DNA from 3 places in the Clostridium senegalense genome. Region 2 is predicted to be linked to each of the others. Evidence: riboswitches for the same ligand, from Rfam matches in the RefSeq annotation. Region 2 holds a riboswitch; each other region holds the start of a gene.
The links. Region 2 has a riboswitch for cobalamin ahead of KQI36_RS08825 (YitT family protein). Riboswitches for the same ligand answer to the same signal wherever they lie in the genome.
Positions count from the first base shown of each region.

Region 1: it holds a riboswitch for cobalamin, as region 2 does, so the genes downstream of both, KQI36_RS13320 (ABC transporter substrate-binding protein) here and KQI36_RS08825 (YitT family protein) in region 2, are expected to answer to the same signal.
Region 3: it holds a riboswitch for cobalamin, as region 2 does, so the genes downstream of both, KQI36_RS14815 (ABC transporter substrate-binding protein) here and KQI36_RS08825 (YitT family protein) in region 2, are expected to answer to the same signal.

Region 1 covers NZ_JAHLNC010000008.1:49,256-53,518, reverse strand. Annotated here, with positions in the region: gene KQI36_RS13335 (DMT family transporter) at 1-293, shown strand, start outside; gene KQI36_RS13330 (DMT family transporter) at 305-745, shown strand; gene KQI36_RS13325 (phosphotransferase) at 773-1,594, opposite strand; cobalamin riboswitch at 1,791-1,964, shown strand; gene KQI36_RS13320 (ABC transporter substrate-binding protein) at 2,119-3,033, shown strand; gene KQI36_RS13315 (FecCD family ABC transporter permease) at 3,023-4,045, shown strand; gene KQI36_RS13310 (ABC transporter ATP-binding protein) at 4,050-4,263, shown strand, end outside.
Region 2 covers NZ_JAHLNC010000004.1:31,758-36,020, reverse strand. Annotated here, with positions in the region: gene KQI36_RS08830 (proline racemase) at 1-600, shown strand, start outside; cobalamin riboswitch at 677-849, shown strand; cobalamin riboswitch at 1,457-1,634, shown strand; gene KQI36_RS08825 (YitT family protein) at 1,764-2,621, shown strand; gene KQI36_RS08820 (cysteine-rich small domain-containing protein) at 2,727-3,005, shown strand; gene KQI36_RS08815 (polysaccharide deacetylase family protein) at 3,092-3,961, opposite strand; gene KQI36_RS08810 (hypothetical protein) at 4,000-4,263, opposite strand.
Region 3 covers NZ_JAHLNC010000009.1:152,432-156,694, forward strand. Annotated here, with positions in the region: gene KQI36_RS14810 (FecCD family ABC transporter permease) at 1-885, opposite strand, end outside; gene KQI36_RS14815 (ABC transporter substrate-binding protein) at 902-1,909, opposite strand; cobalamin riboswitch at 2,148-2,349, opposite strand; gene KQI36_RS14820 (sodium-translocating pyrophosphatase) at 2,618-4,263, shown strand, end outside.

The DNA.
Region 1 (4,263 bases), on a different contig from region 2:
TAATTTTAATTATGATAATAAAAAGAGAAAGTGTAAGCATTAAAAGAGATGTTCCTAAATATTTATTTCTAGGTGGTGCTGTAGGAGTAGCTTTAACTTTAAGTAATATTATAACAATAGGGGGAATAGGTGTTACATTAACTACATCGTTGGCTGTATTTGGACAGTTAATATTTTCTTCATGTATAGACCATTATGGCTTGTTTGGAATGAAAAAGTATAAGTTTAATATTAAAAAGTTAATGGGATTTACTATTATAATAGTAGGGTTAATAGTAATGACAATAGGATAGGAGGAGAAAATTTGTATATACTTGCAATAATAGGTGGAGTTTTAACAACCTTATCTATGGTAATTAATTCATCGCTAGGAAAAAGAATAGGAGTATTACAAAGTACTTTAATAAATTATATTGTAGGACTGTTATGTTCTATGATAGTGCTTTTAATTGTAGGAAGTAATGTTGAATTATCTATGGTGGAATTTGAAAATATACCTATATTTGTATTTTGTGGTGGCATTATAGGTGTTGTTATAGTATATACTTCTAATATAATAATACCCAAAATACCTGTGGTTTATAGTATGTTATTACTATTTATAGGTCAGATAGTAGCTGGTATTATAATTGATTTTTTAATAAATAAAAAGATAGAAATTAATAAAATATTAGGTGCCATGGTAGTTACAATAGGAATTTTATACAACTCCAAGGTAGATAATAAGATATGCAGTGATAATTAAAAAACATATATAAAAGACGATAAGTATTTACAAATACTTATCGTCTTTTAAGTCATTATATAGATCTATAAGAACAAGATCGCCACCTTTTTTATAATCATAATCAGATGTTGAAGAGAATGATTTTACATAACTCCAACATATATTCCATAGTTTAACTACAAAAAGATATCTTTTAAATTTAAGATGTAATTCCTGTGAAAAATTATTAAAATAAGACATTAAAAATATTTTTCTAGAATTATCGTCTAGTAGCCAACAAAATGTTGCAATATCATAAAAAATATCCCACATTCCACTAAATTCAAAATCTATTAAAAATACTTCATCATTTTTATAAAGGATATTTGATGGGTTTAAGTCATTATGACATAAACCATAATTTATATCATTACACAAAATGTTTTCAATAGCGTCAAGTTTGCTAATTATAAATATAAATTCATTAGAAAATTTAAAATTGACTTTTTTTAGTATAGTTAGTTTTTTTCTTATTTCATTAAAGGGATTATATATATAATCACATTTTAGGTTGTGCATATTTTTTAATTTGTTAGATAAACTTAAAAGAAATTTTGGGTCTGTACAAGTAGATTCATCTATACGTGAATTTGAAATGAACTCACTTATTATAGTGTAGCTACAAGTATCTTTATAGATTACTTTAGGACATATGTGGTTAAGGTCTAATAAGGTTAAAAGGTTATATTCATAAGTAAAGTTTTTATTTTTATCTTTAAAATTACATTTCAAAAAATAGTTTTTATCATCATAGCTTAACAGATAATTTAAATTATTTAACCCATCAAGTCGGGTTAGTTTAACAGTATTTTTAGCGTTTTTTATCATTAAATCACCTACACAAAATTTAATAAACATATTATAACATATATAACTATTGTAAAAATAAGAAGAATATCAAATTTATATGTAAAATTATTGAATATTTATTATATAATTGTAACTAATACTTAAAAATACTTAACAAATAGACATTGACATAGATATATGTTCATAATATAATAATAATTGTTACAATTATAAAAATTATCATTATATTATAGGTGTTTTTCTTAATAGGGAATGAAGTGAGAATCTTCAACTGACCCAGTAACCGTGAAGCTGACGAAGTTTTATAAGCCACTGCAGTATAAACTGTGGGAAGGTAAAATGGAGGACGAAGCAAAGTCGGGAGACCTGCCTATTAATTGTACTATAGTTCTCTGTGGGTGGAATATTAGGGTACATGTTATGTTATTTTATTTAAAGAGTAAAATAATTTAGTGTATTACGGCATACCTACGGGTGTGTCTTTTTTATTTTGAATAATAAATATAAAATTATTAATAAATATATAATTTGGAGGAAAAATTATGAATAAATCAAAGAAAATTCTATTGGTATTATTATCAGCAATAATGAGTTTAGTCTTATTAGTTGGATGTTCAAGCAAAACTACAACTATGAAAGACAGAGAAGGAAACGAATTCACAGCGCCAGAAAAATTAGAAAAAATAATTTCTACAGCGCCATCAAATACTGAAATTTTAATGGGACTAGGTTTAGGTGATAAACTTGTAGCTGTTGATACATATTCAGCAGATGTTGAAGGAATTAAAAAAGATATAACTAAAATAGATTTTAGAAACCCTGATGCAGAGGCAATTATAGCACTACAACCAGATATTGTAATAGCTTCAGGTCATAATAAAGAAGGAAATGAAGATCCATTTAAAGTTATAAAAGAATCAGGAATTCCTGTTGTATATCTACCAAGCAGTGATAGCGTAGATGGAGTATATGAAGATATCAATTTCTTAGCAGAACTTACTGGAACTAAAGAAGAAGGAAAAAAAATTGTTGACGACATGAAAAGTGAAATAGATAAAATAAAAAAAGTAGGAGAATCAATTACAGATAAGAAAAAAGTTTATTTTGAAATAGGATCAGCATCAGGATTATACAGTTTTGGAAATAATACATTCTTAAATGAAATGATTCAAATAGTAGGTGGAGAAAATATTTTTGTTAAAGAAAATAGCTGGATTGCACCTAGTGAAGAAAATGTAATTTCAGCTAATCCAGATGTTATATTAACAAATGAAGAATATATTCCAAATGCAGTAGAGGGAATTTTAAAACGTCCAGGTTGGGAAAATGTTAATGCAGTTAAGAATAAACAAGTTTATTTAATAAATCAAAACGCATCATCACGTGGAAGCCAAAATATAGTAAAAGCTTTAAAAGAAATGGCTAAAGCTATATATCCAGACAAATATGAAAAATAAAAAATTATTACTAATATTGGCTGTTCCAATAGTATTTTTGGTAATCTGTATGGGAACTTCTATAGGAAGTTCCCATATTGGTATAAGTGATATTGTTTCAATAATTGGAAATAAATTATTTAATATACCACTACAACCAGGGATACAGCCTAAAGATGTATCAATAATTTGGGTTATTAGGCTTCCAAGAGTGATTTTAGCATTTTTAGTAGGTTCAGCATTGGCAGTAAGTGGTGCAGTAGTTCAATCAGTTTTAAAAAATCCATTAGCATCTCCTTATACTTTGGGGGTTTCATCAGGAGCTTCTTTAGGTGTAGGAATATACATAGTTTTACATATTTCAATACCGTTTATAGGCAATTTAGCATTACCGTTTATAGGATTTTTATCTGGTATAATAACAGTATTTTTAGTAATTGCCTTTGCAAGCAAGGTAGATAAAGGTTTATCAAATAGCACTATAATTTTAGCAGGTATAGTATTTTCATTATTTACAAATGCTCTTTTAACAACAATTTCATCATTTTTTAGTGAAGATATAAAAACAATAACGCTTTGGCAAATGGGTTCTTTTGCAATGAAAGGATGGTCATATGTTACAGCAGGCATTCCGTTTTTTATAATAGGAATGGCAATTGTTTTAAGATATTGTAGAGAAATGGATATTTTAAGTTTTGGAGAAGAACAGGCAAAATCAGTAGGTGTTGAAACTGAAAAAGTAAAAAAATTATTATTTGTAGCTACTGCAATATTAACAGGAACTGCAGTGGCGTTAAGTGGTGTAATTGGTTTTATTGATTTAATAACACCACATATGGTAAGAAAAATATTTGGATCTAATCACAAAATAGTAATTCCAATGTGTATAGTGGTTGGTGGTTCATTAATGGTAATTACAGATTTAATTGCAAGAACAGTAGTATCGCCATCAGAATTGCCAGTAGGTGCAATTACAGCACTTATAGGAGCGCCGTTTTTTGGATATTTATACTTTAATAAAAGAAATAGGTGATAATATGCTGAAAATAAAAAATTTATATTGTGGTTACAATGGTTTTGATATAGTTAAAGATATATCTATAGAAGTAAAAAGAGGGCAAAATTTATCGATAGTAGGGCCTAATGGATGCGGAAAAACTACTATGTTAAAGGCAATAGCAAATCTTATAGAGTATAAAGGTGAAATAAATATAGATGGAGAAGAATTAAAGACAATAAAACGAAAAGAAC
Region 2 (4,263 bases):
GCTGTAGAAACATCTATTGAAAATGTACCAGCATTTTTATATAAAGAAAATATAAAAATAGAGTTACCAGAGATAGGAAAAATATTAGTTGATATATCCTTTGGGGGAAGTTTTTTTGTTTTAGTTAAAGCATCTGATTTAGGTATTGAGATAGATCCTAAAAATTCTACTCAGATTTCAAGTATTGGTATTCAAATTAGAGATATAGTAAATAAAACTATAAAAATAGAACATCCGACATTAAAGCATATAAAAACTGTAGATTTAGTAGAAATATATGGACCGGCAAAAAACATAGATGCTACACTTCAAAATGTTGTTGTATTCGGAGATGGACAAATAGATAGATCACCTTGTGGAACAGGTACAAGTGCAAAGATGGCGGCACTTCATGCTAAAGGGTTATTAAAAGAAGGGGAAGAATTTATTTATGAGAGTATTTTAGGAACTATGTTTAGAGGAAGAATATTAGGAACAACAAAAATTGAAAATTTTAATGGCATAATACCAGAAATAACTGCGAGTGCATATATAACTGGTTTTAATCATTTTGTTATTGATGATACAGATCCTGTTAAGTTTGGATTTAAACTTTCTTAAAAAGTAAAAGAAAAAGTAAAAAAAATTTTTTTAACTATTGAAAAAATTTTTTTTCATGATATAATTATAAATATAAAGTAAATATTGTGTAATAGGTGCTCTACAAAGAGTTAAAAGGGAAAGTGGTTAAAATCCACTGCAGCCCCCGCTACTGTAACGCAGACGAACCAGTATCCACTGAATTATTTTGGGAAGGATGGTGTAGGATGATGCGTGAGCCAGGAGACCTGCCTAGAACTTTGTTTTATAAAACTTCGGAGGGAAGAATTTGTAACAATCTTTGAATTCGTATATTTAATTGAATTTAAATATATTATTTAATATTTGTTATATAAACCTTCGTAAAGTTTACGAAGGTTTTTTATATATTTCCAATAACTTAAATTACTTTTATTTACCTGACTTTAGTAGATATAGGTTAAATAAAAACTTTGTATCTACTAAAGTTTTAATGAAAATTTAAGTAGACTTGATAAACTAATAAAAAATTGATAACATGTTCTTATAAAATAAAATAATAATTTAGAATTATAAATGAAAAAGTAATATAAATAGTTTACTATTATTTAAATTATGCTATATTATATCTTTGTTTTACGAAGATATTTTTTATAAACTTTAAATTATCTCTATTTGATAAGTTTCAGTTAAGTAACGTTAGAGTTTAAATTTTAGATACTTAAAAAATAATAATTGTGAAAAATTTGCTTATATTAAAAAATTAGTTTAGACAACACAGCTAACTGAAGTCTTATGAGAGATAGAAAATTAACTCTTATTAAATTTACACACTTAAGCTATAGGAGAGATGTTTCATTCTCTCCTATGTTTAATTTAAAAGAAAAATATAAAGAAAACAAATATAGGGTTTATAGGTGCCTTAATTTAAGGGTAAAAGGGAAAGTGGTTAAAATCCACTACAGCCCCCGCTACTGTAAGTAGGACAAGTTTAGAATATCCACTGGTTAAAACTGGGAAGGACTAAATGAGGATGAGTACAAAGTCAGGAAACCTGCCTAAAATCTTATGATAATCTTTCGGAGGGAAGGAGAAGTCAGAAATTGATTAAAATTAATATTATATATGTATATTGTTATTTGATTACATGAAAAGAATAGCTAAAAAATTAAATGAAATTTAGTTATTCATTAGGAGATGTTAGTATGAATTTAAAAGATAACAATATATATTTTAAAATAGTTAAAATTATTTTTGGAAGTATACTTTATGCTGTAGCGATAAATATTTTTATTTCACCAAATAAACTTTTAAGTGGAGGTATAGCTGGAATTTCTCTTATACTTCAATATATACTAGATATTCCCTCAGGATATTGGGTATTCATAATAAACTTACCTGTATTTATTATAGGATATAAATTTTTGAAAGATAAAGAATTTATTTTTTTGAGTATTATTGGAATGGTATCAATGTCAGTAGCATTAGTTATAACAGATAAATTGCTTAAAGGATTTGTTGTAAATGATTTAGTTATAGCTACATTTTTTGGAGCTATTTTAAGTGGAATCGGTATGGGAATAATATTTAGGCAAGGTGCATCACAAGGTGGAACAGATATTATAGCAATAATAATAAGAAGAAATAGAGGTATTAAAATATCCTCATTATATTTTGCATTGAATGGAATAATAGTGGCTTTAGGAATTTTTATAACAAGTATAGAATTAACGCTATACACAATAATGCTTATGTATGTAAAATCCAAAGTTATAGATAAAATAATAAATGCTTTTAACCAAAAGAAAATATTAATAATAGTAACTGAAAAAGAGAATGAAGTATCTAATGCAATTATGGACAGTTTGGGAAGAGGAACTACTTTTTTTTATGGAGAAGGCGCTTATACTGGAGTTAAAAGAAAAATCATTTATTCTGTGGTTTCAGAAAAAGAACTTAATAATGCACAAAAATTAATAGAAAGTATAGATAAAAAAGCATTGGTTTCTGTTTCAGATGCTATGGAAGTTCAGGGAAAAGGATTTTTAAAATCTGCCATATAATTCAGACAGTACTTGAGAAATTATTTGAATGTTAGATAAATTTGAAATAAAATGTTAAAATAAAAGTAAATTTTAAATATTAATTATGGGATTGGAGATAATATCATGAGTGAGAATTATAAGTTTTTTCAACACAAAAGTTGCGAATTTTTTCCTTGTCACAAAGTAAATAAAGAGGAAGAATTCAATTGTTTATTTTGCTACTGTCCATTATACTTTCTTGAAGACTGTGGTGGAAACAATGTAATGAGTAATGGAATAAAAGATTGTACTAATTGTATGATACCACATTCAAAAAATGGATATGATTATATATTTAATAAAATAGTATCTGTAAATAATGACAGAGTAGATAAATTTTTAAAAGAAAAATATAAAAAATAGCAATAATCATTAATAATTTGAATAAAGTACTACAAAAAGTTATATCCACCAATTTTATTGGTGGATATAACTTTTTATAATTACTATTAATTAACAGAAGTAAATTGTATTTTAGCTGAATCATGAGTTAAAGGTTCGATAATAAAACCTTGGGATTTTAATCCCTCAATAACACTAGGCAATGCATCTACAGTAGTTGTTTTAGGATTTAAATCGTGCATTAATATATTTGCTTGTTTAACATATGGAGTATTATCAAGTATACTATGGATTATTACATTTTTATCTTGTTTAAAAGTAGCGGCATCCATAGAATCTATATTCCAATCAAAAAAAGTATAACCGAGGTCAGTCATATATTGTGACAAGCCAGGCATAAAATTAGCATCACTATGACCATTTACTCTATTATTAGAACCGCCAGGAAATCTAAAAATTTTAGATGGTTCTTTACCAGTTATAGATTTTAATTTTTCATCTAAAAATTGTATATCACCTAAAAAACTTTCATTATTAGCATAAATTTTATTATAGCTATGAGAAGCAGTATGATTAGCTAAAGTATGGCCTCTATCAGATATTTCTTTGTACATACGTTCCATTCCTGGTTTATAATTTACAAAAAAAGTAGCTTTTACATTGTATTTATCTAAAATATCTAAAATTTTTAAAGTATGATTTGATGGTCCATCATCAAAAGTTAAATATGCAATTTTAGTATTTGATAAAACTTCACTATATTGAGATTTTTTTTCTTTTATACTTTGCTCTAAGGTAATATTTTCCTTAGTTAGCTTATCTTTTTCAGCAACTTTATCTTCAATTGTTTCTGATAAAGTTTTAGTATCAGATTTTGCCAATATAGCCTTTGAATTTATAAATAAAGTAAAAATAAGAATAAATATTGTAAAAATAAGTAGAACTTTTATAAATAAAGCGCTTGTCCTGTTTTTCATTAGATTACCCCCCTATAACCATTAAATACACTATTTTACTATTTTGATAATGAATTAATTTTAGACTCTAAATTATTTTTTTGTTCTAATAACTTAGAATTTTTACTTTTTAAATCACTTATATCTGTATCTAAAGAATTAATTTTAGACTTTAAATTTGTATTTTCATCTTTATATTGATTTAATTTATGATTGCAATAAAAAATTGATATAAAAGACACAAATATTACTAAAGTAAAAATTAAAATAGAACGTTTTTGTTTTTTCTTTAATTTAGATGTATTTTTATATGAAATATTCAT
Region 3 (4,263 bases), on a different contig from region 2:
AGGAATAAGCTTTTTATGTACAGAACCTGCAATTGTTCTGCAAATATGAGGAATAATAAGACCAACAAAGCCTATAATTCCACTTAAAGAAACCATAATTCCAGTAAGTAATGTACTTGTTACAATTATTATTTTTTTAAAAAGTTTAATATTAACACCTAAAGTTATAGCAGCATCTTCGCCTAGAAGCATTGCATCAAGAGTTTTATGAATAACTAAAGATATAATAGATGAAATTATAAGCACTAAAAATGCTAAAGGCACATCATCCCATTTAGATCCAGCAAGAGACCCGGTCATCCAAAACATAACTGAATATAATTTTCTTACATCTTCTGCTTTAAATATAATAAAATTTGTTATTGCAGAGAATACTGATGCCACAGCAACCCCTGTTAGAACTAAACTTGAAGATGAAAATTTACCTTTTTTACTTGAAAGTACAAATACTAATATTGAAGAAAATAATGCACCTATGAATGCACCTATATGGATAGACATAAAAGGTATAGCTAAACTACTTCCAAGTAATATACTTATAACTGCACCGGTAGATGCACCGGATGAAATACCAAGTATATATGGATCAGCAAGAACATTTTTTGTTAAAGCCTGCATTAATACTCCAGAAAGAGCAAGACCGGCACCAACAATTCCAGCAAGAAGAGTTCGCGGTAATCTTAACTGCCAAATTATATTTTCTACAGAATTGGACCATGTTTTATCAAAGACATCATTTCCAGATGTTTTATTAATTATAATTTTGAAAAGTTCAGAACTGCTCACATCTACTGAACCAACATTAATAGCAACTATTATAGAAAATACTAAAAATAATATTAATGCTGTGTAGATAATATATATGTTTATTTTAAATTTTTTCATTTTAAAACGCTCCAATTTATTTTTTGAATATTTCAGGATGGAAATTTTCCGCCATAGCTTTTATAGCACCAGGATTTCTAACACCAGCAACTACTTCTGAAAGCTCTAATACAAATATTTTATTGTTTTTTATAGCATCTACATCTTTTAATGCATCATGATTTTTTAAAAAGTTTATTTTTTCTTCAACATCATCAGCTGCATTATATTGCATTACTATTATTTGCTCAGGGTTTTGTTTAACAACTTCTTCCCAAGTTACTTTAGCCCAAGGTTTTTCTCCATCTTTAAATATATTTTCACCACCAGCAAGCTTTATTAAATCTGTAGGCAAACCGTTACATGCAGTAAAAGGACTATCTGTGCCAGAATCATATACAAATGCTTTAACAGGTTTTGTATCTTTTGGTATTTTAGAAGATATAGCTTCAATATCCTTTTTCATTTTAGATATAACATCTTCTGAATTTTTTTCTACATTAAATATTTTTCCAAGGTTAGTAAAGTCTTCATAGACAGTTTCCATTGTTGCATTAGGACTTTCACATTTTGGAACATAAATTTTCACATTGTTTTCTTTGCAAAATTTATTATTAAAATTATTTTCAGTAAAGGTAGACATCCATCCAGTTATGAAATCAGGTTCAACACCTAATAATGTTTCTTTAGATGGCATTAAATCAGACAATTTGTTAAGTTTGGAGTGTGCGTCTTTATATTCAGGTAGTACTTCGTTGTCTTGAAATGAATATCCTGCTATAGAATCCTCAAGCCCTAATGCAAGTAGCATTTCTGTTGTAAAGCCACTTAGTGTAACAGCTTTTTTTGGTGCAGTAGAAAAAGTTTCATCTTCTTTACCAGAAGGTAAATCATTGTTTACAGTAACTTCTTTATAATTTTTTTGCTCAGAAGCAGAATTTGAAGAAACTTCTTTTGAAGCTTTATTTGTATTACCACAGCCTGAAAGAATTGATGCAGTTAGTGATACTGCTAGAATTAATGAATAAATTTTTTGTTTTCTCATAAAAAATCCCCCTAAGTAATCTTTTTATTAATATATATAAATATTTTAATATTTATAAACGCAATAATTAGAATAATAAAAATATTTTAAATTTGTTTTATTATTTAATTTAATAATTATAATAAATCTATAACAAAAAACAGTATCCTAGAATAAGATACTGTAATAAATAACTTTAAAACATACAACTAATTATGTAATGTATTAAATTTAATTAAAATTAACCTATCCTAGTAAGCAACTTTAGAACTTATTGGCAGGTCTCCTGACTTAGATTCATCACAAATGTTCACCTTCCCACAAACTTAAATTTATAATTTGCAGTGGTATAATAAAAATTTGCTCTTCATTACAGTGGCTGGACCGTAAGAGATTTAAACTCTTTTCCCTTTTAATAAATTGAAATTAATCACATTTAAACCAAAAAGTTAAAAATATTCAATTTTAAAAATAATTTAGCAATTAGCTCCACACGATTATAACATAATAAATAGAAAAAGATAATATTCAGAAAATTTAAACTTAATCTTGAAAAATATGTTATAAAATGTAATTACATTTAGTGTAAAAGTTTACAAAAAGTTTATATAAATGTTAAAGGGGAAAACTTTAAAAAGAAGAATATATACTTATAGAAAATAGTAATAGTTACTATGAAATCTATTAGTAATAGTTTTACGGAAAAATGATACTTAAAGGGGGTATTTTATGTCTTTTTTATTTTTTGCAATAATAGTATCAGTGTTAACTTTACTTTTTGCAATGTTTATATCAAAAGAAATTTCAAAAAAAGAAGTGGGAAATAAAAAAATGCAGGAGATTGCAGGCCATATAAGTGAAGGTGCAATGGCATTTTTGAAGAAGGAATATAGATATTTGGGGATATTTATATTAGTAGTAGCTATTGCTATTGCAGTATTTCTTCATATAAAAACATCTATAAGTTTTATATTAGGTGCAATATTTTCAATTGCTGCTGGATATGCAGGTATGAAAGTAGGAGTAAAAGCTAATGTACGAACTGCACAAGCTGCTACTAAAGGAAAAGAAGATGCTTTATCCATAGCTTTTTCTGGGGGAACAGTTATGGGACTTTCTGTTGTAGGACTTGGAGTTTTAGGTATTGCAATGTTATCTTTAATTTTCAACTTAGAAATAGAATATATTACAGGTTTTGGATTAGGTGCATCATCAATAGCTCTTTTTGCACGTGTAGGTGGAGGAATATATACTAAAGCCGCAGATGTAGGTGCTGACCTTGTTGGAAAGGTAGAAGTTGGAATCCCGGAAGATGACCCAAGAAATCCTGCTGTTATAGCTGATAATGTAGGGGATAATGTAGGTGATATAGCAGGAATGGGAGCAGATCTTTTTGAATCCTATGTTGGTTCTTTAATATCTGCATTAACTCTTGGAGTCGCAGCAAGTGTATCACTAGGAAAAAATGCTGTTATGTTTCCAATATATGTGTCTGTTGCTGGTATAATAGCGTCAATAATTGCTATATTTATAGTTAGATATTCTAAAGGAAAAGATCCACAGAAAACATTGAATTTAGGACTATATGTATCTGTAGTACTTATGATAATATTTTCGTTGATTTTAAGCAAAACTATTTTAAATACTATAAAACCATTTATATCTGTTTTAGTGGGAATATTAGTTGGGGTTTTCATAGGTAAAATTACAGAGTATTACACATCAGATAATTATAAACCAGTAAAAATTATTGCACAGGAGTCTCAAACAGGAGCAGCTACAAATATAATTTCTGGTCTTGCTATTGGAATGAAATCTACAGTTGTACCTATTTTGATAATTGCATTAGGAGTATTACTATCATATTTCTTAATAGGTGGTTCAAAAGATGCAAGTTTAGGTTTATATGGAATTGCGTTAGCTGCAGTAGGAATGCTTGCAACATCAGGTATGGTCATTTCTGTAGATGCATATGGTCCAATTGCAGATAATGCTGGTGGAATTGCACAAATGGCTGATATGCCAAAGGAAGTTAGAGAGATTACTGATAAATTAGATTCAGTTGGAAATACTACTGCAGCAATTGGTAAAGGTTTTGCTATTGGTTCGGCAGCACTAACAGCATTAGCTTTATTTGCATCTTATGCTCAGGCTGTTAATTTAGAAAGTATAAATTTATTAAATCCATTGACACTTACAGGACTTTTAGTAGGATGTATGGTACCATTTTTATTTGCTGCATTAACCATGGAGGCAGTAGGAAAGTCTGCAACTAAAATGGTTGAAGAAGTTAGACGTCAATTTAAAGAGAAAAAAGGAATAATGGAAGGAACTGAAAAGCCAGATTATGCAAAATGTGTTGAAATTTCAACAGA